Regions from separate parts of the Paenibacillus donghaensis genome, predicted to be linked through region 1. Evidence: riboswitches for the same ligand, from Rfam matches in the RefSeq annotation. Region 1 holds a riboswitch; each other region holds the start of a gene.
The links. Region 1 has a riboswitch for cyclic di-AMP ahead of B9T62_RS32500 (C40 family peptidase). Riboswitches for the same ligand answer to the same signal wherever they lie in the genome.

Region 1 (11,354 bases):
TTCAGCAGAAGGATCTTCATAAATTCCAAGGCCCGGTCAGCACTTAAATCCCAGTTGGAAGTATAATTGAAATTGTTGATCGGAACATTATCCGTGTGACCTTCAACAAGGACTTCATAATCAGGGAATTGCTGCAGCATTGTGGAGATGGACTTGGCCAGCTGACGGGAGTCATCCTTGACGAAGGCCTGGCCAGAAGCGAACAAGGCGTTGTCGCTGATTGTAATCGTCAGCTGGGATTGGTTGAGCTTCGTATTCAGCATAGCGGTCAGACCATTATTCTTAATGTACTGATCGAATTGCTTCTTAAGCTTCTCCAGTTCTTGCTGCTCTTGCTTGCGCAGCCTGCTGATCTCCGATTCCCCGGTATTGTCTGCAACTACGTTGTCCAGCTTTTCTCCCTTTCCCTGATCCAAATTACTTTGGGTTGGGGTGGCAGAGGATTCGTTAAGAATCCCGGAACCGCCATTCAGGACCGAGCTGAAGGCCTGGCTCATCTGTTCGAATTTCTGGGCATCGGCCGCACTCATGGCATACATAACGAGGAAGAGGGCGACGAGCAAGGTCATCAGGTCAGAATAAGGCAGCAGCCAGGATTCATCGGCATGCTCTTCGTGTTCCTCATGTCGTTTAGTCTTTTTGCTCACTGGAGCCGCCTCCATCCCGCTCGCTGCTCAGTTTGGCCCGTTCCGTAGGGGTAAGGAAGACCGCCAGCTTCTGGTTGATCGCTATCGTTGAGACGCCTGATTGAATCGACAGCAGGCCTTCCACCATCATCAACCGCACTTCAATTTCACGCTTGGAGAGCCGCTTAAGCTTATTAGCCATCGGATGCCACATAACATAACCGGTGAAAATCCCCAGCAGGGTGGCGATGAACGCCCCTGCGATGGCATGGGCCAGCTTGGCCATGTCGCTCATATCGGCCAATGCGGCAATCAGACCGATAACCGCACCAAGTACACCTAGGGTTGGAGCGTACATCCCTGCCTGAGAGAAGATCAGTGCCCCCGCCTTATGGCGGTCCTCTGTAGCATGGATATCCTCCATCAGCACATCGCGGACGAATTCCTGATCATTGCCGTCAATAATCATCCGCATTCCGTTTCTGAGGAAGTTGTCTTCGATTTCATCTACCTTGGATTCCAGCGCCAGCAAGCCTTCGCGGCGGGTAATGGAAGCCCAGTCCATGAATGTCGTTATTAATTCTGCCTTGCTGACCATCTTCTTCTTCACAAAAAGAATCTTAAACAGCTTGGGAATGTTCTTGACCTCCGACATCGGGAAGGCCATGAAGATCGAAGCGACTGTACCTAGAAAGATAATGACATAGGCGGCGGGGTTGTTTAAGCTTGCCAGAGGAGCGTGCTTCAGCAGCATCCCCCAGAGGACTGCGACCAAACCAAAAACCAAACCGAGTATTGATGAAATTTCCATTATGCACCTCGTCCATGAGTTTTAAAAAAGTGATCCGGCTATGCCGCGTTTATCATCCTTGAAGAGCGGCGGGACACTTAAAGTGAAAAGACTAACGTATATTCTTATTTATCGTCAGCATTCGCTTTTTTGTGAAGTCATATTTTCGGCTATAATGGTAAAGGTAAGTAATTATTCATTGTGGAGAAAACGGAGTGATATACGTGGGTGTGAAACATGGCAGAGATTACAGTGAAATTTTGACGGAGCTGACCGAGGCGGTCGGACGGATTACGGACGGGTATGTATTTTTTGAGATGGAGCCTGACGAGTGGCAGGAACTGCCGCAGGAATCCAAGATGGAGGTCTGGGAGGCACTGGCAGAGGACCTATTCTTCGCACTCGGCAACGAGCCGGTGATTCAAGTGGGGAGCGGTGTTGTGATCTATGATAAAGAGACGCACCGTATTAACATTCTGCTGGGTGAGGAAGATCTGGCTTCGGTGGTGCTTGTCTGACACCGGCCCTGCCGGGCTTAGTCTCATCATTTGCCCGCAATCAACAGCCCGTGGTAAGATTGGTAGAGCCTTGGAGTTATATTAGCCGGGATTTCAGAATACATTTAACCGAAAATTGCCGTTATCTTGGCGCATCCCTTGGACCTCAGAAGCTAAGGGATGTTTTATTTAGCAGATAAGTGGAGTAGGCGATTCTGGCGGGTTATGTTGCTATTCTTAGTAAGGGAGGGAAATAATTGCTATTAACAGAGGAAGAACTGCGTGAGCAGGTAATCAAGCTTGAAGGCTGGAAGCTGGAAGAGAGTACACTGGTGCGCAAATATATGTTCAGCCAGTTTATGAAGGGCATTGCTTTTGTGGATGAGGTAGCCACGATCTCGGAGGCCTTCGACCATCATCCCTATATCACGATAGATTACAAAGCGGTGATTCTGCGGCTGACATCCCATGAAGCTGGTGGAATTACGGCTCTGGATGTCCGTGAAGCGCATGAATTCAACGAAGCATATGACAAAAGCCGTTAGGCGGCTGCCCAGATAAGCCGGGCACCGTAATAAATAGCAAACACCCGTGCCGATTAGGACAACAACAGGTCCTGGGCACGGGTGTTTTTTGTGCATTGCTAAGATAAGGAACGGGGGTTCGGTTCATTTCTTCTCGGCCAGCCACATGGCGACATTGGCGATTTCCTCGGGAGCCAGCTGCTCCTTGAAGGATGGCATTTGTCCGCGTCCTTTGGTGACTATGCTATAGATTGCCTCGGCATCATGCTCTGCGCCCGCCTGCTGAAGGCTCGGGCCCATTCCGCCCTGCAGCTGGTCGCCGTGGCAGGAGATGCAGGTGGCCTTAACTACCTCCTCAGCGGCTGCGGCGTCCAGCTGTACGGCCGGCATAGCCGGTTTCTGCTCCTCAGCAACCTCTTCCTTGCCGGGCAGAGCAAACATCAGCACAATCGCAAAGGCACAGGCGGCAAAAAACAAACCGCTCATGATCCATTTTTGCATCGTCATCCGTCCTTTCAGGGATGCCGCCTCTTGTAGAGGACGGCAAAGCCGTTTCTTACTTAAGCTGCTGCTTATAGTATAGCTTATGCTAAAGCGTTATCATAGTATTTGTGTCAAAAAAATGAACAGGGTTTATGCTCAATTGTATAGGAGATTGAGGCATTAGCTCTGCCGTTGCGTTGGGTCATAGACCATGCAATAAAACGGCTTCTCTCCGGTCGGAGTCCGCTTTTCATAGGTGTCGGTAATGGTGAATCCGCTCTTGCGGTAGGTCCGGATCGCACGCTGGTTCCAAGTGAGCACCTCCAGGTCAATCTCCCGCTCCGGATACCGTGCTAGAGCCTTCTTTACAATGGCGTTCATAAATGAAGAGCCCAGCCCCTGGCCGCATAACTCCGGGCGCATGCCGATTCCCAGCCGAACCACGCCTTCCATAGGAAAAAGCTGTGCGAATCCGCATAAGTCACCCTGGTCATTAATAACAGATACATATTGTTCTTCACGAAGCTGAGGGTCGCCGAATTCAATGCCAAGCTCCTGCATCTGCTTCCAGGGCATCCAGCCATAGATGTTGTACGGCGGCTGGTAATCCCACTGGCAAATATCCTCACCATGCCCGGACTCCATCGGTACTACATGAAACGTAACGGGGGAAGAGATCATAAGGCAACGAGGCCTCCTTTCGCGTGCGAAATACGATATATCTAAATTATATCCACTATCGGCCTGATGCGACGCAAAAATAACTGAACAAGGCTGAAACTTGACAAATTACAAATTATATTTTATTAAAATGGATTTTTCGGCAGATTTACTGTTTGGCACTCTATGGGAGGGGTAAATAAAAAATATAGACAAAAATAAGCTCCTTCCCGGAGAGTTGTGGCAACAACCTCGGAAAAGAGCTTCTGTAAGAGCTACTTATTATTCAACATTGTCATTGTCTTGAACATCGCTGGCAACATCATGGTAAGCATCTGTACTCATGATACGTTTAGCGCCAACGTAACGGTCAACGTAATAGCTGTCACTCAGTGTGCTGATGGTTACACCGCGTTTGGATGATGCATGTGCGAACTTGTCGTCGCCAACATAAATTCCAACATGGGATACACCTTTGCCGCTTGTATTGAAGAATAGAAGATCGCCTTCTCTCAGGTCACTGCGTGAGATCGCTGTGCCCATCTGGTATTGGGAACCGGATTGGTGAGGAAGATTAATGCCGATCTTGTCAAACACATACATGGTAAATCCAGAGCAATCAAATCCGTTGGTGGAAACTCCGCCGGATACGTATTTCGTTCCAAGAGTGTTGTCGATTACCTTATCCATCTTGGAATCGGCGAAAGCGCTTCCTGCTCCCATAGTGAGAACAATGGAAAAGCTGAGTAATGCGGCTGCTAACTTCTTCTTCAAAAGTGTATACCCCTTCCAAATGCCTACGAGGTTAGCTTAAGGGTTCGGTTGAAGGTCCCCTATGACCCCTCTTAGAATAGGAGGTCAATTCACCCAAAGTTGGTTCCCCCGTTTCCCTGATTGTTAGGGAACTCGGCACATACTGTTTGATTAGGATTAGCTTGTAACCAATACATGACAAAACCTTAGCAAAACATAACTGAATAATTACAAAAATGTTACTAAAACTTCACTGCGATTATTGTAACAAAGAAGCTGGCGCTTGGCAATCACTTATAACATATTAATGCAGAAATATTAGCTGAATTGGAGATTCAGAGCGGCAAAATACTGGGGAGTACGCGGCTTTGTGGTATTTTTACAAATTTTTCTTGAAATAATGGGGAAAAGCTGTTTCGCGACGGATCGATCGGTGTAAAAGGTAGAATAAGGAAAGAAAAAAACCGAACCTGATTACGACAATAATCAAGTCCGGGTGGTTAAGTCTATGATAGGGGTTAAGGTTGTGGGGAAATTTCAATCGTAGGCCACAGCTTGGTACGAGGACGTACTCATAACTCTTTTGGCGCCAACGTAGCGGTTGGCCCAATAGGCTTGACTCAAGGAAGTGATGGTAACACCACGCGATGAGGATGACTGCGCGAACTTGCCATTGCCAACATAAATTCCAACATGAGAAATTCCGTTGCCGAGCGTGTTGAAGAATACCAGATCGCCGGAGCGCAATTTACTTTTCGATACAGTAGTTCCAACATTATATTGTGCTTTCGAGGTGCGCGGCAGGCTGAGGCCCATCTTGGTGAAGACATATTTCGTAAATCCAGAGCAATCGAATCCGGATGTGGTTGTTCCTCCGGTTCTATATGTCGTTCCCAGTGTTTTTGTAATAACGTTGTCCATCTTAGAATCGGCAAAAGCGCTGCCTCCGCCAATCGAGAATGCCATAACAAGCCCTAATGCAGCTGCGACGAATTTTTTCTTAAAGAACTGAATCTTCAAAAGATGTACTCCTTCCAAGGCCTGCGAGGTTAGCTTAAGGGTTCGGTAGAAGATTCCCTATGATCCCTCTGTTACGAGATCAATTCACCCAAAATATGGTTCCCCCACTTCCCGGTGCAGGGAATTTGGCGTGTTATGCACCAGAATAGTGACTTTCAATCGTTGTCAGAACCGACGGTTTGCATGCAATTATGAATAAAACAATTCAAAAGATTACAAAGTTGTTACTAGTAGTACAGGCATCATTGTATCAGAGGATTTAGAGTTTTGCAAATCTTCTAAGCAGATGTGCACAACAAAAAAACCACTGTCCCAAACCTGGAGGCAGTGGTTTTCTATTATGTCCAAATATTGCCTGTATTATTGTGGAAAGCGCTTGCTGTGCCATAGATGATATTGGGCAGCTACTCCCCACATTCGGAACAGGGTGGCAGGAAGCGGGCAGAGCTGGCGGACCAGGAGTGCAGATAGGCCCGGAGCAAAAATACCAGTGAGGCCGCTAATCAGCAGCAGGGCTAATCCGCCAGCCCCCAGTACAAGCGATATTAAGATTGCTGAGAACAGAACTTGAAAGGCAATCAGCAGCGAAGAGAACATTCCGTTTCCAGCCGTACAACCAAACTGCATATAAAGAATGAATAGCCGCACCAGGTAGAGATAAACCAGCCAAGCCAGTATATAGGGGACCACTGTAAGCAGTTTTGAATAATCCATAACTGAGGAGAGCAGCAGCCCGTACACTTTGGGGGCAAGCCACCAGAGCGGAAGCAGTGCCAGCAGCCACTCCACCAGGCTAAGCAGCAGTACAGACAGTCCGTGCAGCTTCATGCCGGGAAAAAAGAACAGACCGCGTTCTCCCTTACTCTCCTGGTGCAGCTCGTAGATTAGCCCTGCCCTGATAAAGGGTGAAGCAAGCAGCCGGAGCAGGGAGAGCGCAAGCAGCATCAGGAGCCACCCGTGTACCGCAGAATCTGAGCTTAAGGCAAATTGGCCTTCAATGTAGAAGAGCAGGCGCCCCAGCGCACTGCCGCCTGCATCGGCGGTAGGGTAATGCTGCATCACAGGGATCACCGCCGACCTTACGAACCGGTACAGAAAATAGCCCCACAGCAGCCGGTAGATAAACAGCAGGATAAGGATATAGGACTGCTCCTTCATGCTGCGCCAGCCACGGGTTAATGAAGTTCTCACCATCATTCACCTCACCAGACCAATGTATTAAGCGCTGTTTCCAGCAGTTTCGTCAAACTTAATGTCCAGCGGGAAAGTGATTTGCGGTCAAGCTCCGCCAGTCTGAAGTTATTCAGGTGCTTGCTCTCCAGCAGAACCGTATGGCCCGGGTCGATCTCCGCCGACAACAGGGGGCTGTTGTGGGAGAGCTGAAAGGTGGTTTCCGTCCCGTTGCCGCTCCAAATCCGCTCGACGGCAGTCCCGTCGGAGAAATTAAACCGAACGGGTACCTTGGCATACTCGCTGCCGTGGTTCGAGACTTGGACCCGGGATTGATAGCTGTGAGAGCTTCCTTCTGCCTGAGAAGAGGACGTAATACTGTCTATGGCGAAATCGGGTGCCCCTCCGCTATAGACATACTGGTCGAAATAGGACTGCCAGGACTGTCCCGTTACCTTCTCCACAGTGCGCTGGAAATCGCTGCTGGAAGGATGGCGGAAGCGGTATTTACGGGTATAGGCAGACAAGATGCTGTCCATTGCAGTGCTGCCCACCTGCTGTTCAATATCCTTCAGCACCAGTTTGCCGCGAAGATACACATTCCGGGCGTAGGCATCTGCATTGCCATATTTCCAGGTCTCCAGATTCAGCGGCAGGGATGGAAAAGCCAGGCTCGCCTGGATAGGAAGATTGGAGGGGACGCCATATTCCTGCTCCATCAACCGCTCCTCGGCGTAGGAAGTGAAGCCTTCATCCAGCCAGGCTTCTTCAAATTCATTGCTGGCCAGCATGCCATAGAAATATTGATGACCAATCTCATGGATAACCGTACGCTCAAGCGAAAGGTCCGGTGACGCCTCGGAGGCTCCAAAGGCTGTGATCAGCGTGGGATATTCCATGCCGCCTGCGCCATTCCCCCCTTTGGGCGGGACAACAATGGATAAGGTGGTATATGGATAGGGCCCGTACCATTTGCTGAAAGAGGCTAAGGCCGCCTTGGCTGCCTGGAAGTACCGTTCCTGCAGATCCTTATGCATCGGGTCCAGGTAGAGCTTGATCCGCACGCCAGGGACCTCCGCCGTAGAGAACGCTTCCTCGGCAACCACAAAGTCGGGAGAAGCAGCCCAGGCGAAATCATGTACATCGTCGGCGTAGAACTGATAAATCCGGCGATCTTGTACCACAGACGACGGCTTGACCGGAAATCCGGTAGCGGCAACCGTATAATTGGAGGGAACAGATACTCTTACGTTAAATATGCCGAAATCACTGTAGAACTCTGAGGTTCCGTGATACTGGTGAAGGTTCCAGCCCTCCTCCTTGGCCCCTCGGGTACCTGCAGGTTCATATACGCTCAGCTTGGGGTACCATTGCCCTGCCATTACAAACGGGCCGGAGGTGCCCATGCGGGCGAATATTTTGGGCAGCTTCACTTCAAACTGAAGCTTAAGTGTGATGCTCTCTCCGCCATGAACGGGCTGTGGGAGATGCACCTTCACCAGCGTCCGGTCGTCCGGATTGCCATCGTCGGGCTGCACATACTGCAGCCGCTGCATCAGTGATATTCCGTCGGCTGTGCGCAGATCGGTCAGATTCATGTTTCCGAAGCCGTTCTCCGGCATCGTATCTCCCCGCAATTCCCCGCCTGATTCTTTCATAAAGGTGGTGTTCTTGGAGGCGAAGGCATTGGGATAGAGGTGAAAATAGAGGTCGCTGACCGGTTTTTTGCCCGGATGTGTCCAGGTTACCGTCTCAGCTCCGCTGAGAACTCCGCTCTCCTCCACAAGCTTCACGTCGAGGTGATACTCCACTATCCGTTCGCTTAATACGGTCGCCGCAGGAACAGGGACCGCTTCCGCTGCCGGAAGCCGGGGAGCGGGCGCCGGCAGAGACAGGCCAGGGGACTTGGCCGCTTTGGGGGCATAGACAGCCGCTGGGGCAGGACTATCCCCAGCAAACCTCCATAGGGCTCCTCCCAGCAGCATGAGCGCGGCCAGGGTCGCAAAGATCGTGAACCTTAAAGACAGTGGCTTCATACAGTGATTCCTCCCGTGACAAGCATCTACGGGATGTATATGTTTGCATTCGCCGCATTATTAGCTAAAATTAAATTATTCGTACGAGGAAGGATGTGCACTGTGGATAATATACAACCGGAAGGCAAGAAGCAGATTGCCTTGAACATTGTGAATGCCAAGAGCAAGCATAAAGGATTTGGAGCAGGCTCTATTGATCTGAATAATGTATCGCCCGTTATTATTGACGGAGGCGAAGCGGTCATTGACATCGGTGCCATGCATGCCAAGAGCAAGGTGGAGAAAGGAATTAAATTCTCTGCGAACCGTGAGGATGTCCCCGAGGGAAGACAGGTCTGGCTCGTATGGGTCGCGGTGGACCGTACACCGGAAGGCCAGTTCTATGGCGGGATTACCGCTTGTGAGATGTGGATTGATACAGAAGCGCGCCGCGGCTGGAAGATACTCGCGGATCATGTGAATAAGCTGGATGGAGCTCTCAAAAGAAAAGTGATTGTGGAAGGGCTTGGCGAAGTGGAGAAGAAGGCGCTGAAATCGCTGCTGGTCGCTCACAACGATGCCTGGTGGGACGCCTCACCGGAGGAACTGAAGGCTGTTCTTTCAGAGTAGATGCACATTAAAAAAGCTCCGCTCTCCTGCTTCAGGAGAACGGAGCTTTTTTCAAAATATAAGAAACTATATGTTTCACAATATCCGTATCCTTCTATTTCTCGCAGAAACGGTTACCGTCCCTAAAAGGACGGTAACCGTTTCTACTTGTGTGTACAATACGGAGCTTGCAGGCTGCTGAAGTCACGGCCTGTTCGTAGAACCCAGCCTGCGCTTAAGCTGGCTGACGCGGGCCTGGCTGATGCCGAGCACCTCGGCAAGCTCCTTCTGGTTGGCGAAGGGATGGTCGGCAATAGCCTGCTCCAGGCGTTGGCTCATCTGCTCTGTCTTGGTTCTGCGGAGGTTGCTATGCTCCGGGGCTTCCACGATTGCGTTATGTACAGGCTCAGGCTGTCCGGGGTCGCGCTCAGGGTCTCCAAGCTCCTTGAGGCAGTTATTGCAGATAAATTGGTCCTTATAGTAGGTCACATGGTCGAGGCTGCGGCAAAAGGTACATTCGGTCGAGGTGTACTTACGCAAGACAATAATTTTCTCATCCAGAATAAAAAATTCAATCGGATCACCAATGTCGATATTGCGCGTTAAACGTATTTCTACAGGTACCACAATTCTCCCTAAACTGTCCAAACTCCGGATCATGCCTGTATCCTTCATCCCATGTCCCTCATTTACATCTTATATTTTTTGGTGGATATCCATTATTATAGCAGTAATTGTAAGTTTAGAAAATGGGGAAGCGTCTCCAATTCTAGGAAAAATAAATAAAAACCTCCCCCGATTATGTAGATAAAAGGGCGAGGTTTATTGGGGTTCTATTGTTAATTACCCAATTCGGCCATGGCGAAACGCAGACCATCAACTATTGTGCCGTATCTCAGTCAGGCAGTTGCGCAAGCGGTCAATTCATCCACCAGCGCTTAATGCTCTTCCATAAAGAGCCTTCAGCTTCAGAGGGGGTGGAGTTGTCCGGTGCTTCTTCCACCGGTTGATCGCCGCCGCTTCCGTGCTGATCACAGTATTCCACAGGCTGCGTACCGCTGATGAAGGTCTCCAGCTTCTTCTCCGGACAATCCGGAGTCGCCAGTTTACCAGAGTGCGGATCGATATAGACGCTGACCACACCGTCAGGTATTGGGAAAATCTTCGGCGGCACATTTTCCAGCGCCTTTTCGGTGAACTGGGCGAAGATCGGAGCCGCCCTGCGTCCATCGGCCGTTTCGATGTCCCGCCCCTTGTCATACCCGACCCATACAGCGGTGGCCAGCTCGGGTGTGAAGCCGACCATCCAGCCATCCGTATCCGTAGTTCCGGTCTTGCCGGCCACGGGACGTTTGATAATGGAGGCTACGCGGTTGCCGGTGCCGCCGGTTTCGAACACCCCCTCCATCAGCGTGGTCAGCACATAAGCAGCCGCAGGCTCCACAATCTTCTCTCCCTGCGTCTGAGGCGCCTCATATAATACAGATCCTGTGGCATCGGTTATCTTGAGTATGGCTGTAGCAGGCAGCTTAACGCCACCTCCGCCGATTACGGCAAAGGCTGCGGCCATATCCAGCGGGCTGACGGGAGATGTGCCGAGTGCCAGTGAAGGTACGCGCTGAAGCGGGCTGGTGATGCCCATCCTGGCGGCCAGCTCAGCTACCTTATCAGCGCCCACCTTCATCATTGTATTCACGGCATAGATATTGTCGGAAGCGGCAATAGCCTGTCGCATATTGATCTCTCCCAGATATTTGTCGCCGAAGTTGCGCGGCTGATACGTCTGGCGGTTGTTGTCATAATGGAACAGCGTCGGCTGGCTGTTGAAGACGGACAGACTGGTCATGGACCCCGAAGAGAGCGCACTCAGATACATGATCGGCTTGAAGGCAGAACCTGGCTGGCGGGTTGTAGCCAGAGCATGGTTGAACTGGTTGGACCGGTAGTTCTTGCCGCCGACCATCGCTTTGATATAGCCGGTCCGGGGGTCAAGCGACACCAGTGCCGTCTCCAGCTCTTGGTCCGGGTCCATTCCCTGTGCAACGGCTGCTTCCGCTGCTTGCTGCATGTCTGGATCAAGCGTGGAATATACGTCCAGCCCACCCTGATCCAGCTCTTCGCCGGTGATCTGAAGAGTGCTGGTTACGAGGCTTCGCACGTAATCCCGGAAGTAAGGTGCAGAGACTATAGTGTCCTTCTCTCCCTGA
Region 2 (5,990 bases), 4.0 Mb from region 1:
TCCGGCAAGAACAGTGACCACAATCATACCGCCAAGCTGTACCAGCCTTGTGCGCTGCCCCAAGCCTGCGGCCACATCTCTGCCCAGACTGAGCAGGGTAATGGAACGGGACAACATCAGAGCGGCCAGCAAGGCTGCTCCCACAACAGGACCCATGATCTTCAGCTGTGTCCAATTGGCGCCGCCAATACCTCCGGCCAGCCAGAAGGCGATGTCCTGTGAGAGATGAAACAAGATCGCTACGCCCTGGCTGAGCGCCAGCAGCAAGGAACTTACAGCCGCTCCGGCGAGCGTGAGCCGCAGCGGCGTCAGCCCATTATAGGACATGGACCCGATGCCGAATACAATTAACGACGCGACTGCGGCCCCCAGGAAGCAATACAGCATAAGATACGTAAACGGCAGTCCGGGAGCAAAGGCAAACACCAAGGCCAAGGCTACCCCTGCCCCGGCGTTTAGTCCGAGCAGGCCGGAGTCTGCGAGCGGGTTGCGGGTCATGCCTTGCATGATCGCCCCCGCTACAGCAAAGCAGGCACCAACCAATGCTCCGGCCAGCGCGCGCGGAATTCTTAAAGTCCGGATCACCTGGTGCTGCATCGCCTCGGGATTGAAGTGGAATACCGCTTCCCATACGGTAGCCAGCTTAATATCGGCAGCTCCCACCGAGACGGAAGCCGCCAGGCCAAATGCTATGGCAGCAAGCCCCAGAATGAGAATAGTGAGGGCCGCTGCCGGGCGTGCCTGCAAGGGTTTGTCCATTGCAGGTTGTGTTGTGGTGTCTGTGTAATCCGGTGCTGGGACCATGTTCGTCTCCTTATTCATAAGCAACCAATCCTTAGATTCTTCAGATGATAACAAGTATCATTCTCATTATCGCAAATAATCTCTTGATGTACAATCCGGTTCAGGGAATAATCCGCTAAAAAAAGGTGCAGGTCTTCATATCCACCAGGGATACTGGACCTGCACACATTACAGTGTTCTTATTTCACCAAGCTGGCCAGCGTATCATCAATGATCTTAGAGCCTGCATTGGCTCCACTGTAGAGCCAGCTGGTCTTCGAGCTGAACTCATGCACATGGCCGGCCTTGACGGCAGGGATCGCCTTCCAGATGTCACTGTTCGTGATCTCGGCACCTTCGGTCTTGTCGCTGTTCACCAGAATGATATGGTCCGCTGTCAGTTCAGACAGCTTCTCCAGCGATATCGCGTTCCAGTTCGTTCTGGTCTCTTCCGGAATATCTGTCACCAGATTAGGCATAGTCACGCCAAGGTCGTTGTAGAGGACAGCCCCGCTGCTGCGTGTGGCATCTACAATGAAGAAGCTCTTCGATGCCAGCCATAATACGGCTACAGAGTCATCGCCAATGGAGGCTTGTAGCTTCTCCTTGGCATCGGCAGCCTTCTCGTCGTATGTCTTGAGCGCTTGCTCAGCCTCGGCTGTCTTGTTCAGCAGCTCGCCAATCTTAAGCAGTTGCTTACGCCAGTCATTGTTCAGCTCATCTCCAAGCACATAGGTAGGGGCAATCTTGCTTAATTGATCATAGAGGCCGTTCTGCACCTGGGCTTCCGATTGGATCAGAATGAAATCCGGAGTGAAGCTGGTAACTGCCTCCAGCGGAAGATCGTAGCTGATAGCAGGAATATCCTTAAGCTCTGTGGATAAATAATCCTGAACACCCTTAGTAATGGACCATTGTGCGACCGGGGTCACGTCAAGCGTTACCAGATAATCCTCCAGATAAGAGCCCAACACCCGCTGCGGGTTAGCCGGGATGGTCACTTCATGCCCCATCGCATCAGTTACTGTCCGAGGCTCAGCGGCTGGAGCTTCCGTAGCTGCTGGAGCTTCTGTCGCTGCTGCGGCCGTTGGAGCCGTTGTAGCCCCCGCATTAGCTGCATTCCCGGCGTTGTTATTCCCGCAAGCGGATAAGAACAGCATGGCTGTCAACAGCGCTGTAATCGCTACCTTAGTGCTGGCCGATCCCTTTTTATTAATCAAAAACATTAAGTACCCCTCCTATTTATTTACATCCATGGTCAGTCAAAGGTTGGTTGTCCTCCGCTTCACTTTCTTAAATGATATTGATTCTCATTATCTATGTCAACATAAAAATTAATAAATTTGCATAAAACAAAATTTCATCTTTCATCTATGGCTGCATATTTCCCTTCATAAGAAGAGAAAAAGGCGGTGCTCCCTACTTCAGGAGACCGCCTTAACGCCAATCAGGAACGATTTATTTGAAATATAAGAATTTATATGTTTCACGCTATAAATTGTCCTTCTATTTCTCGCTGAAACGCCCCGTCCTTCAAAAGGACGGCGTAGCCGTTTCTACTTGTGTAAATGATAAGGCACGGTTGCGACCACAATGTCCTTCTGGTTCATCAGATAGGAGCGGATAAACAAGCTGGTCTGATTATGCAGCACTGCCTGCCACCAGTGTTTGGTGATAAACTGCGGGATCAGAATCGTAATGTGGTCGGTGGTCGCTGTCTTCCATTCCACGGTGTCGATGAACTTCACCAGCGGGCGCAGAATACTGCGGTACCGTGAACGAAGCACAATCAGCCGGACGCCGGGGTTCCACTCCTCCCACTTCTGCTCCATTTTGCAGATCTCTTCCTCATCAAAGCCTACATAGACTGCAACTACATTCTCCGTCAGCGATTTGGCGTAACTGATGGAATGAAGCACCGCACGGGTCACACCCGCAACAGGAACTACTACCGTACTGCCCTTAATCATCGGCTTATCGGTAGCTGGACAGATCCGCAGCTCATCTGCCGTATTCATATAGTGGCTGTGGATGCGGTAGAACACGAACATGACAGCGGGCAGGAAGATGAAGGCCACCCAGACACTGGAGAACTTGGTGATAATAAAGATAAGTGTAATCGTCAAGGTCGTCAGCATGCCGATTGTGTTCACGACGAATTTTTGCTGCCAGCCTTTCGGCTTCTTTTTGTACCAATGGACCATCATCCCCAGCTGTGACAATGTGAAGGGAATGAACACTCCAACCGCGTACAAGGGAATCAGCCCTTCAGTATTTCCGTGAAAAGCGGCCACCAGCAGCGCAGACAACACACCGAGGAAAATAATCCCGTTAGAGAAGCCCAGCCGGTCCCCGCGCACCATGAAGGCATGCGGCATATATTTATCCTTCGCAAACATAAAGGCCAGCAGCGGAAACGCCGAGTAGGCTGTATTGGCCGCCAGGAACAGGATTACCGCAGTAATCGCTTGAATGAAGAAATACAAAGCACCACGCCCGAAGGTGGATTCGGTAATCTGTGAGATCACGGTAGACTTCTCATTCGGCATGATACCGTACCAGTAAGCCAGCAAGGTGATCCCGGTGAACATCAGCCCCAGAATGGCTCCCATAATCATCAGCGTTTTGGCGGCATTTTTCTCCGCAGGTGCTTTGAAGTTGGGGATCGCATTGGACATCGCCTCCACACCCGTAAGCGCCGAACAGCCGGAGCTGAACGCCTTCAAGAGCAGGAACAGACTGACGTTGGACACCGCAGCCCCAATCTCGGGCACGTCGGCATGGGCACCACCGGTCAAATATTTAAACACACCGGAGATAATCAATACAAAGATGGACACAACAAACAAATATACAGGAATAGCAATGAAAGAGGCCGATTCGGTAACACCGCGCAGGTTCATGATCGTCAGCAGCAGGATAACCGTCACTGCGATCAGCACCGTATGGTTATGCAGGCTTGGAAAAGCCGAGGTGATCGCATCCGTCCCCGCCGAAGCACTTACCGCAACCGTCAGAATATAGTCCACCAATAGCGAGCCTCCGGCCAGCAGGCCTGTGGGAATCCCCAGATTGTTTTTGGCGACAATGTAGGCGCCCCCGCCCTGCGGATAGGCGAAGATCGTCTGCCGGTAGGAGAAGATCAGGATAGCCAGCAGGCCCAATACGGCTATAGCAATGGGCAACGAGTACCAGATAGCTGTGAAGCCTGCCGCTACCAGCACAATCAGAATTTGTTCCGTACCATACGCCACTGACGAGAGTGCGTCTGAGGACAGAACAGCCAGAGCTTTAACCTTGGATAACTTTTCATGATCGAGTTCGTTCGACTTCATCGGACGCCCGATCAATAGTCGCTTTACCTTGCTTACCATTGTAGAAACAGTTCCTCTCTTGGTGAGTTGAAACGGTGTTACCGCGCGCACTTTTCATTGGTGGATTTCATAAATTCAGGCACAAAAATAAGCCTACGGAAATGATCCGCATGCTTACGGCATGGTCATTATCCCACCTTTGCTTACGAGGTTAGCTGGCGGATTCGGGCTGTGGTAGCCCTACGGTCCGGTCCTCTAGACCTTTGCGATTCACCCCTTTGGCCCTTGTGGCCAAGTGTGGTTCCCCCGTTTTCCCTTGCGGAAAATTCAGCGCATATTCAACTTCTCACAAGGTCTAATATTAGTCTACAACCCGCCTTCCGTAAAGCGGAGAAATAAATGAAAAAAGAATGAAAAAAGTACCAAAAGGAGCAAATAGATCATCCTGTAGGTTACTCTCTTTCATTCTCTTTCATTATCTTTCATTAGCCCTTCGGCCCGTGTTTTTCTAGGGAAACGACTGCAATTTTAACTAAAAATATTCGCTTAATCATTCATCAATTGTTCAGAATTATCATCCGTTTCCACGTGATCGCTCTTGCGTCCCATCAACAGCAAAATCGTGATCAGAGTGAAGGCGATCAGGGCCAGCAGCGGAATGGTTACAAATCCCCACAGATTCAGATAATCCTGGTTGCAGGGAACACCGATGGTGCAGGGAAGCACCTCACTGAGGGCAGGGATTTTCTGCTCTGCATAATGATACAGTGAGATACTGCCGCCAATAATACTCAGCGGCAGCACGTAAGGGATAATCCGCTTGTCCCCCCGGTATGTAGCGATGCCCAGCAGAAACAATTGCGGATACATAAAGATCCGCTGGAACCAGCACAGCTTGCAGGGCTCGTATTTCAGCACCTCACTGAGGTACAGGCTGCCGGCTACAGCAACCAGCGAGACGAACCAGGCCAGATAGAGCGCATTGCGGCGGCAGAAGGAACTGAAGCTCTTCACTTCGTTCCCGCCTTCTCCAGGGCGGCATCAATCTGGGCTGACAGCGCGGCTGCATCAAACGCCTTATCGCTCTTCACTCCGTTGATAAATAATGTTGGGGTAGAGGAAACTTTTTTGTCTTTGGCCAGCTCAATATCTCTGTCCAGTTCATCCACGTAGGTATGCTCATCAATGTCTTTGCGCAGCAGCTCCAGATCAATTCCCAGATCCAGCTGCTTGGCAAGCTCAACCAGATAATCCGCAGTAGCCCACTCCACATCCTCTGCTCCCTGATTGGCATAGAGGGCGTCATAATACTTCCAGAAGGCTTCGTTGTCCTGATGATAGACAGACAAGGCTGCCAAGGAGGCTGTTGTCGAATCGGTAGCAATGAAGGCCATGTTCACGAAATGGAAGGATGCCTTGCCTTGATCAATATAATCCTGGACAAGCTGAGGTTTAATCAGACCGGCAAATTGGGAACAGGCCGGACATTTGTAATCGCCGAACTCGACAATCTTGACCGGCGCATCCGCACTGCCGAGCCGCGGCATCTCATCATAATTGAAGCTGGTTACCTTGTCCCTAGAGGTAAGCATGAAGAGGGCTACAAAGAGTATGACTACAACGGCCACTGAACCGATAATGAGCAGCCTCGTTTTTTGCTTAGCCTGCTCCTGCTGGGCTCGGCGGATCTCCTGTTTGCTCTTTTGAGGAGCCTGGACTTGTGGTTTTTTTGTTTTGCTCAAGGATGGTTCCTTTCTGTCCTTAGCGGACGGAGAAATTTAATCATATATAAGAATTATAAGAATTCTGTACATTTTAGAATTATATAATTAAAGAATCAAACTGGCAAACCATGCTGTGACAAGGCACCGCCCCTTATTCACAGCAAAAAGC
Region 3 (5,990 bases), 1.3 Mb from region 1:
AGGTCCGCAACAATCATCCCTGTCCGCTAATGTCATGCTTGTACCGCAATGCTTCCTGTCCACAAGTGTCACTCCGTTTGCTGCAGCTCCCTCCTTAGTCATTTTGAGATGTTCCAGTCTCATCACTTCGTATTCTGTACGGCAAATTTGTTCAATGCAGCTTCGGCAGCAAGCAGCGCGGCTTCAAGAACAGGGCTGCGGGTTCCCTGTACTCTTCTGAAGTAGAGACAGCGGACCAAATTTTTGCTATTCACACGGGCGATTACCTGCTCTCGGCATTTCGGCTGGCTGGCGCATGCGGACAGACCGCCGATCCACTCCACCACCTGCTGCTCCGGTAGCAGTTCCTGCTCCAGCATGGTGTCCACGATGGTAGCGATCCGTTCCTCTTCTTCCTCAGCGAAGGTGGACAGACCATTGTGCAGCATGCCCTGAATAGCCGCAAGAATCTCCAGTTGCACAGATGTGTCACTTTCCGGACATTGCACCAGCTCATCCAGCGCATCTGCCGCATGAGCCGCACTGTGTGCCCAGCCTCCTTCAGCCACATAACCGCGCAGGTCCTTCTCTTCCCGGTAATAACGCAGTAATGCACCCTTCACAGCCAGGAATTCAGCAGGCTTCAGAATTGGCTGCTTCCTGTGGCGCATCAGAATTAAAGCTACCGGCAGCACCGCGAAGGTTCGCGTAAACACAGACGGACTCCCCTCGCTCCCGATCTGATAGAACAGATGCTGCTCATCAGTCAGCGTTCTGAGCAGGATGCGCAGCTCATCGTCCGTGAACTTTTGCTGTTCCATAATCCATTCATAGAAGGTAGGATAGATCAGATTATCGCGCAGCTCCGGCTCCGGGTCCCCGATATATTGCAGCATCAACGTCAGGAAGTCCTGTTCCCGCTCTCCCTCACGCAGGTGGTAGTGCTCGTCTTCGATACGTTGTAGGTCTTGCATCAGCTGTTCTCTGATGTTGCATGAATCCACACGGCTATCGCCCCTTAACTGCTGCACTTTAATGTCACAGCTTTTGGCAACTATCCAGCCATTCAGCCCATAGGAAGAAGATATCACGAAGTATTGATATTGTTCAGCAGTCAGCGTTGACTCCAATTCTTCGAGAGTATCATACATCTTGGGCCAGCCGTAGTTCTTTTGTTTGTTCAGCAGCTCTGTATTCTCTTTGATGAAACTAGGGATTCCATAGGCATCGATATCAAGGATAATACTTCCCGGCAGTTCCCCTTCAAACCAATGGCACAGCACTCCCGAGAAAACAATATCCGTATGCTCCAGCAATTGAGGATAGTCATACCTAGTATGCATAATGATTTGCTCAGCCTCATAATTCACTTCATACGACAGTATTTCATTATCATGCACTTGGGACATCTAATCTGAACCCTCCTGTTCTTTTACCAGCCAACCAAGAGCTAGAAACACCCAATCTTCCGCCGCTCAACCTTGTTGTTCGCCTGTTTATACATGTAATATTCCATATCCGTCAGATTGACCAGTGCCAGCCCTCTTTCTTCAATGACCGGGAGATCCACTTCCGCCTCCAAGAGCAGCAGCTTCAGCCCCTTGGCTTCCCATGAATATCTGTGATAACAAATTTCCGCATATCCCTCCTGCTTTCCTGCTCCAAGTTGTCTTTCGGGGCTAATTCTCTTCCCCTCTGACATTCGCTAGAACATCCCCCAAGGTTCAAACAACCTCTTTTTTTCATTTCAAGCTCCTTATTATCGCCTGTATTAACCACAGGCGTACCCTTCTATTATCGGCAAGTAATTTCTGTTACAACACGCATCCTGTCCAGAATCGAGGGTATTCTCCACAGAAAAACAGAGGTTGTCCCATCAGCCATATCGTGGCTGATGGGACAACCTCTGTTTCTCAACATACACTAATTCACCATACTAAGATAACTCTTTTGATCTACTACACGCCGAGCTGTGACATAACGATCTTTGTAGTATGTATCCGCCAACTTGCTTATTCTAACTCCCTTGCTGCTCGAGGAGTGAGCAAATTGATCATCGCCTAGATAGATGCCCGCATGAGAGATACCCGTACCCAACGTATTAAAAAACACCAAATCTCCTGATCGCAGGTTCTCTTTAGCTACTGGTGTCCCTACTTTGGCTTGAGATTGGGATGTGCGTGGAAGATCCTCCACATTAAACTTTTTCAGAACATACAATATAAATCCGGAACAATCAAACCCTATGGACGTAGTACCCCCCCATAAATACGGGGTTCCCAGTACCTGATTCACTTCACTTTCAAGGTTAACCTCACTTGCAGAGATACTTGGTGCAGCGGTTGTGAACAGAACTGCAGCTCCTAATAAAGATAAGATGACTTTCTTCAGAACCTTGTTCTCCCTTCAATGCCTACGGAGTTAGCTAAGGGTTCGGTTAAAGGTTCCCTATATTCTCTTACTCACAAGAATAATTCACCCGGAAATGGTTCCCCCGTTTTCAAATGAAACTCGGCAGTAGTTAATATTTTGTAACTAATTATACTTTAATAGAACTACAAACATCTGTCAATCTTCTCTCGAATTTCATCTAGTATCATGCCCTGTTAAGGCTTTCTACATAGATTTTCTACTATTTTAGAATTCAATCCTTTTATTCCTATTAAATCCTTTGATAATGTGCATCAGCAAAATAAACAAAAATGTAATAACTATCCTGGATATATTATCCTCAACGTGAATCCTTCTAACAAAAAAGCTTCCCATTTAGTATGGATATCGTGGCATATGAAAAATTCGGAGCATACTCCGCCGCGAAAGCGGGCTTAGAAGCATTAATGAAAACGGTGACCGTGGAAGAAGCTAAGCATGGTATTCTTGTAAACCTATTTGATCCGGGCAATTTGTGCTTAAGATCGTTTGGATCTGTTACAAATCTTTGGATAGCGAATTACTTATTCGACTCCACCTGAAACTGTTTGAAATCTGCATACCCACCTTCGGTGACTTCTGCAATAGCAAATAAACCAAACTTCGCACCTACCCAGCGATCCACACTCGCTTCGAATATTTCTGCGGGAACAGACTCGAAGCTTTCACCATCCATCCTGTAGGCAAAGTCACAATGAGCACCTTCTCGGACGTTTACATAAATATCCACGATGGTACCCTTCATCGGGGTTCGCCATATCACAGATTCCTCCGTCTGGTAACCGACCGTATAGATGAGCTCCCGTTCTTCCGTACCAGCGATCACCTTAGCTGCAAGTCGAGCATGCTGGTAACCAAATACGATTAACCCCGCCTCAGTTCCTCCAAGCATACCGGCAATATCCAGTCGGACAGTCGCTCGAAATGATAGTGCCGGAAATTTTTGTAGCAACAACTGTGGCGCATCATAGAACGTTGTCACATGCTGCGGGAGTCGATCTGCGCACAACCGCAACGTACCTTCGTGCGTCGGCAGTAGCCAGTTCGGTGAAGGATTAGCCTGCCACTGCCATTGCAAGCCAGGCCGTCCTTCAGTAAAATTGTCCGATGTTGCTGGTATCTCAATGGGATAAACAGCGCCAACATCTGGCTTCTGGAAGCAAACCACCGGCTCTCCGATGCCTGCGTTTTGGTTTATGCCCATAAGCGGCCAATTGTCTTCCCATACAACGGGCTGCAAATGAACGATGCGACCGTAAGCATTCTTATCTTGAAAATGAATAAACCAGGATTCTCCATTGATGAGTTCAACCCATCCACCTTGATGGGGCCCGTTTACCGGAGAATCGCCCTGATGAAGTGCAATCCGGTCTTCATAAGGACCGAACGGGAAAGACGCCCGCAGCACGGTCTGCCACCCTTCCGCAACGCCCCCGGCTGGAGCGAAGATATAGTAGTATCCGTTCCGTTTATAGAACTTTGGACCTTCCATCGTTGGATGACCTTCCGGATCGTTGAAAACAATTTCACCTTCGTCCAGTAGTCGTGTACCATCCGGAGACATCCTGCAGACACGAAGCTTGTGTCGGATTCCAGACCGGCTTTCGGCAAACGCATGAATCAGGTAGGCTTGACCGTCATCATCCCAAAGGGGACAGGCATCAATCAATCCCTTTCCTTCATGTACAAGATGAAGCGGTGTCCACTCCCCCGCTGGATGATCTGCAGTCGTCATAAAAATGCCTACGTCGGGATCGCCATAAAAGATCCAAAATTTCTCATCGTGGTAACGAATGCTTGGTGCCCATACACCTTTGCCGTGTTGTACACGGTCATAGTCAGGGAGCGGCATTTGTTTGATGGCATGATTGATAAGACGCCAGTTCACCAAATCCTTGGAATGGAGTATCGGTAAGCCTGGAATATGGCAGAAGCTAGAGGAGGTCATATAAAAATCGTCGTTGACACGAATAACATCCGGATCAGAATAATCTGCGTGCAAGACGGGGTTTATGTACGTTCCGTCACCTTGATCCGATATCCATGGAGCACCAGTTCTAGCAGGTTGTTGTTCTGTGTTCTCACTCATTATTTCGTTTCCTCCTCTAAAACTGCTAACTTTTCAAAATCCATCCTGAACGTGCGGTTGACAACCCGGTCGATCGCTGCAGCGATCATCCCTGAATCCGTCAGTGGTTGCTTCAATTAGAATCCTCCCTTTTGATAGATAGATTCGCTTATCCCTTAATTCCAGTAGTTGCAATTCCTTCCACGAAATATTTTTGTGCCAAGAAGAATATAATCATCGACGGCAATATCGATAGAATCGCCATCGCAATGACTTGATTCCACTCCGTTGCCCCGCCAGTTGCATCTATTGACATCCGCAACGCGAGTGAGATCGGATATTTTTTCACACTGTTTATGAAGACAAGCTGGTTGAAGAAATCGTTCCATGTCCAGATAAACTGGAAGATCGTCGCGGATACCATGGCCGGAATACAGAGCGGAAGTAAGATCTTGAACAGAATTGTTATAGGTCCACAACCATCCATCACGGCGGATTCATCAAGTTCACGCGGCAGCCCGCGGATAAATTGAACCATCATGAAGATGAAAAACGGGAAGCATCCGAACAGTGCCGGCACAATAAACGGCATATAACTGTCAACCCAGCCTAAATTCCGGAAAATTAAATATCGTGGAATCAGAATGACGGTTTGCGGCAGCATAAGCGTCGTAATCATAAGCGCAAAGGCTACGTTCCGGAGCGGGAATGTAAAACGTGCGAACCCGTAACCGACTAGGAGGCTGGACAAAACGGTGAACAAAACCGTTGGTAGAACGAGCATAAAGGTATTAACAAAAAACGTTGAATACGTATACTGGCCAGAACCTGCCCATCCTTTAGCGTAAGAGCTCCAGACAAAGTGATCCGGCCACAAGTCGAGGGATCCAAAAAGATCCGGATTGCTTTTAAATGATGCAAAAAACAACCATAGCAGTGGATAAATCATAACCAGACCGATTAATACGAGTCCGAAGTGTCGTAGTCCATTTTTTGCAAATCGGCGAGTTGTCACATTCATTAGCTCCGTCCCCCATCCTCATAATGAACCCAGTATCTCGATGTGCGGAAAATCAAGAGCGTCACAACAAGAATGAACAAGAACAGTACCCAAGAAACGGCTGAAGCATAGCCCATACGCATTTGCATAAATGCTTCGTCATAAATTTTGAGTCCAATTAGATAGGTTGCTTTCATTGGCCCCCCGTTTGTGACAATAAATGCAGCTGTAAACTCCTGCAGAGCTCCGATCAATTGCATAATCAGATTAAAGAAAATGATTGGCGTCAGCAAAGGTAGTGTAACAGCGGCAAAGGTGCGGAGCTTTCCGGAACCGTCCACTTTAGCCGCGTCATACAATTCCGCTGGTATATTTTTCAATCCTGCGAGGAAAAGCACCATCGAAGTACCAAACTGCCAAACAACAAGTAAACTGATTGTATATAAGGCAACTTTCGGAGAGCCTAACCAGTTGATGCTCGGGATGCCTATCTTACCAAGCAGGGAGTTAACC

Region 2: it holds a riboswitch for cyclic di-AMP, as region 1 does, so the genes downstream of both, B9T62_RS13715 (APC family permease) here and B9T62_RS32500 (C40 family peptidase) in region 1, are expected to answer to the same signal.
Region 3: it holds a riboswitch for cyclic di-AMP, as region 1 does, so the genes downstream of both, B9T62_RS26580 (C40 family peptidase) here and B9T62_RS32500 (C40 family peptidase) in region 1, are expected to answer to the same signal.

Annotation. Positions count from the first base shown of each region.
Region 1 covers NZ_CP021780.1:7,160,215-7,171,568, forward strand. The annotation lists gene B9T62_RS32470 (flagellar motor protein MotB) at 1-647, opposite strand, end outside; gene motA (flagellar motor stator protein MotA) at 631-1,437, opposite strand; gene B9T62_RS32480 (hypothetical protein) at 1,641-1,934, shown strand; gene B9T62_RS32485 (4a-hydroxytetrahydrobiopterin dehydratase) at 2,171-2,458, shown strand; gene B9T62_RS32490 (c-type cytochrome) at 2,582-2,938, opposite strand; gene B9T62_RS32495 (GNAT family N-acetyltransferase) at 3,101-3,601, opposite strand; gene B9T62_RS32500 (C40 family peptidase) at 3,863-4,354, opposite strand; cyclic di-AMP (ydaO/yuaA leader) riboswitch at 4,360-4,502, opposite strand; gene B9T62_RS32505 (C40 family peptidase) at 4,871-5,299, opposite strand; cyclic di-AMP (ydaO/yuaA leader) riboswitch at 5,357-5,494, opposite strand; gene B9T62_RS32510 (hypothetical protein) at 5,714-6,550, opposite strand; gene B9T62_RS32515 (M1 family metallopeptidase) at 6,556-8,559, opposite strand; gene B9T62_RS32520 (YwhD family protein) at 8,653-9,168, shown strand; gene B9T62_RS32525 (AbrB/MazE/SpoVT family DNA-binding domain-containing protein) at 9,352-9,822, opposite strand; gene B9T62_RS32530 (transglycosylase domain-containing protein) at 10,067-11,354, opposite strand, start outside.
Region 2 covers NZ_CP021780.1:3,183,138-3,189,127, forward strand. The annotation lists gene B9T62_RS13705 (FecCD family ABC transporter permease) at 1-804, opposite strand, end outside; gene B9T62_RS13710 (iron-hydroxamate ABC transporter substrate-binding protein) at 984-2,009, opposite strand; gene B9T62_RS13715 (APC family permease) at 2,340-4,157, opposite strand; cyclic di-AMP (ydaO/yuaA leader) riboswitch at 4,283-4,440, opposite strand; gene B9T62_RS13720 (disulfide oxidoreductase) at 4,644-5,111, opposite strand; gene B9T62_RS13725 (DsbA family protein) at 5,108-5,839, opposite strand.
Region 3 covers NZ_CP021780.1:5,881,361-5,887,350, forward strand. The annotation lists gene B9T62_RS26565 (DUF2785 domain-containing protein) at 123-953, opposite strand; gene B9T62_RS26575 (hypothetical protein) at 1,430-1,681, opposite strand; gene B9T62_RS26580 (C40 family peptidase) at 1,903-2,370, opposite strand; cyclic di-AMP (ydaO/yuaA leader) riboswitch at 2,375-2,506, opposite strand; gene B9T62_RS26585 (SDR family NAD(P)-dependent oxidoreductase) at 2,751-2,951, shown strand; gene B9T62_RS26590 (glycoside hydrolase family 43 protein) at 2,930-4,498, opposite strand; gene B9T62_RS26595 (carbohydrate ABC transporter permease) at 4,647-5,498, opposite strand; gene B9T62_RS26600 (carbohydrate ABC transporter permease) at 5,498-5,990, opposite strand, start outside.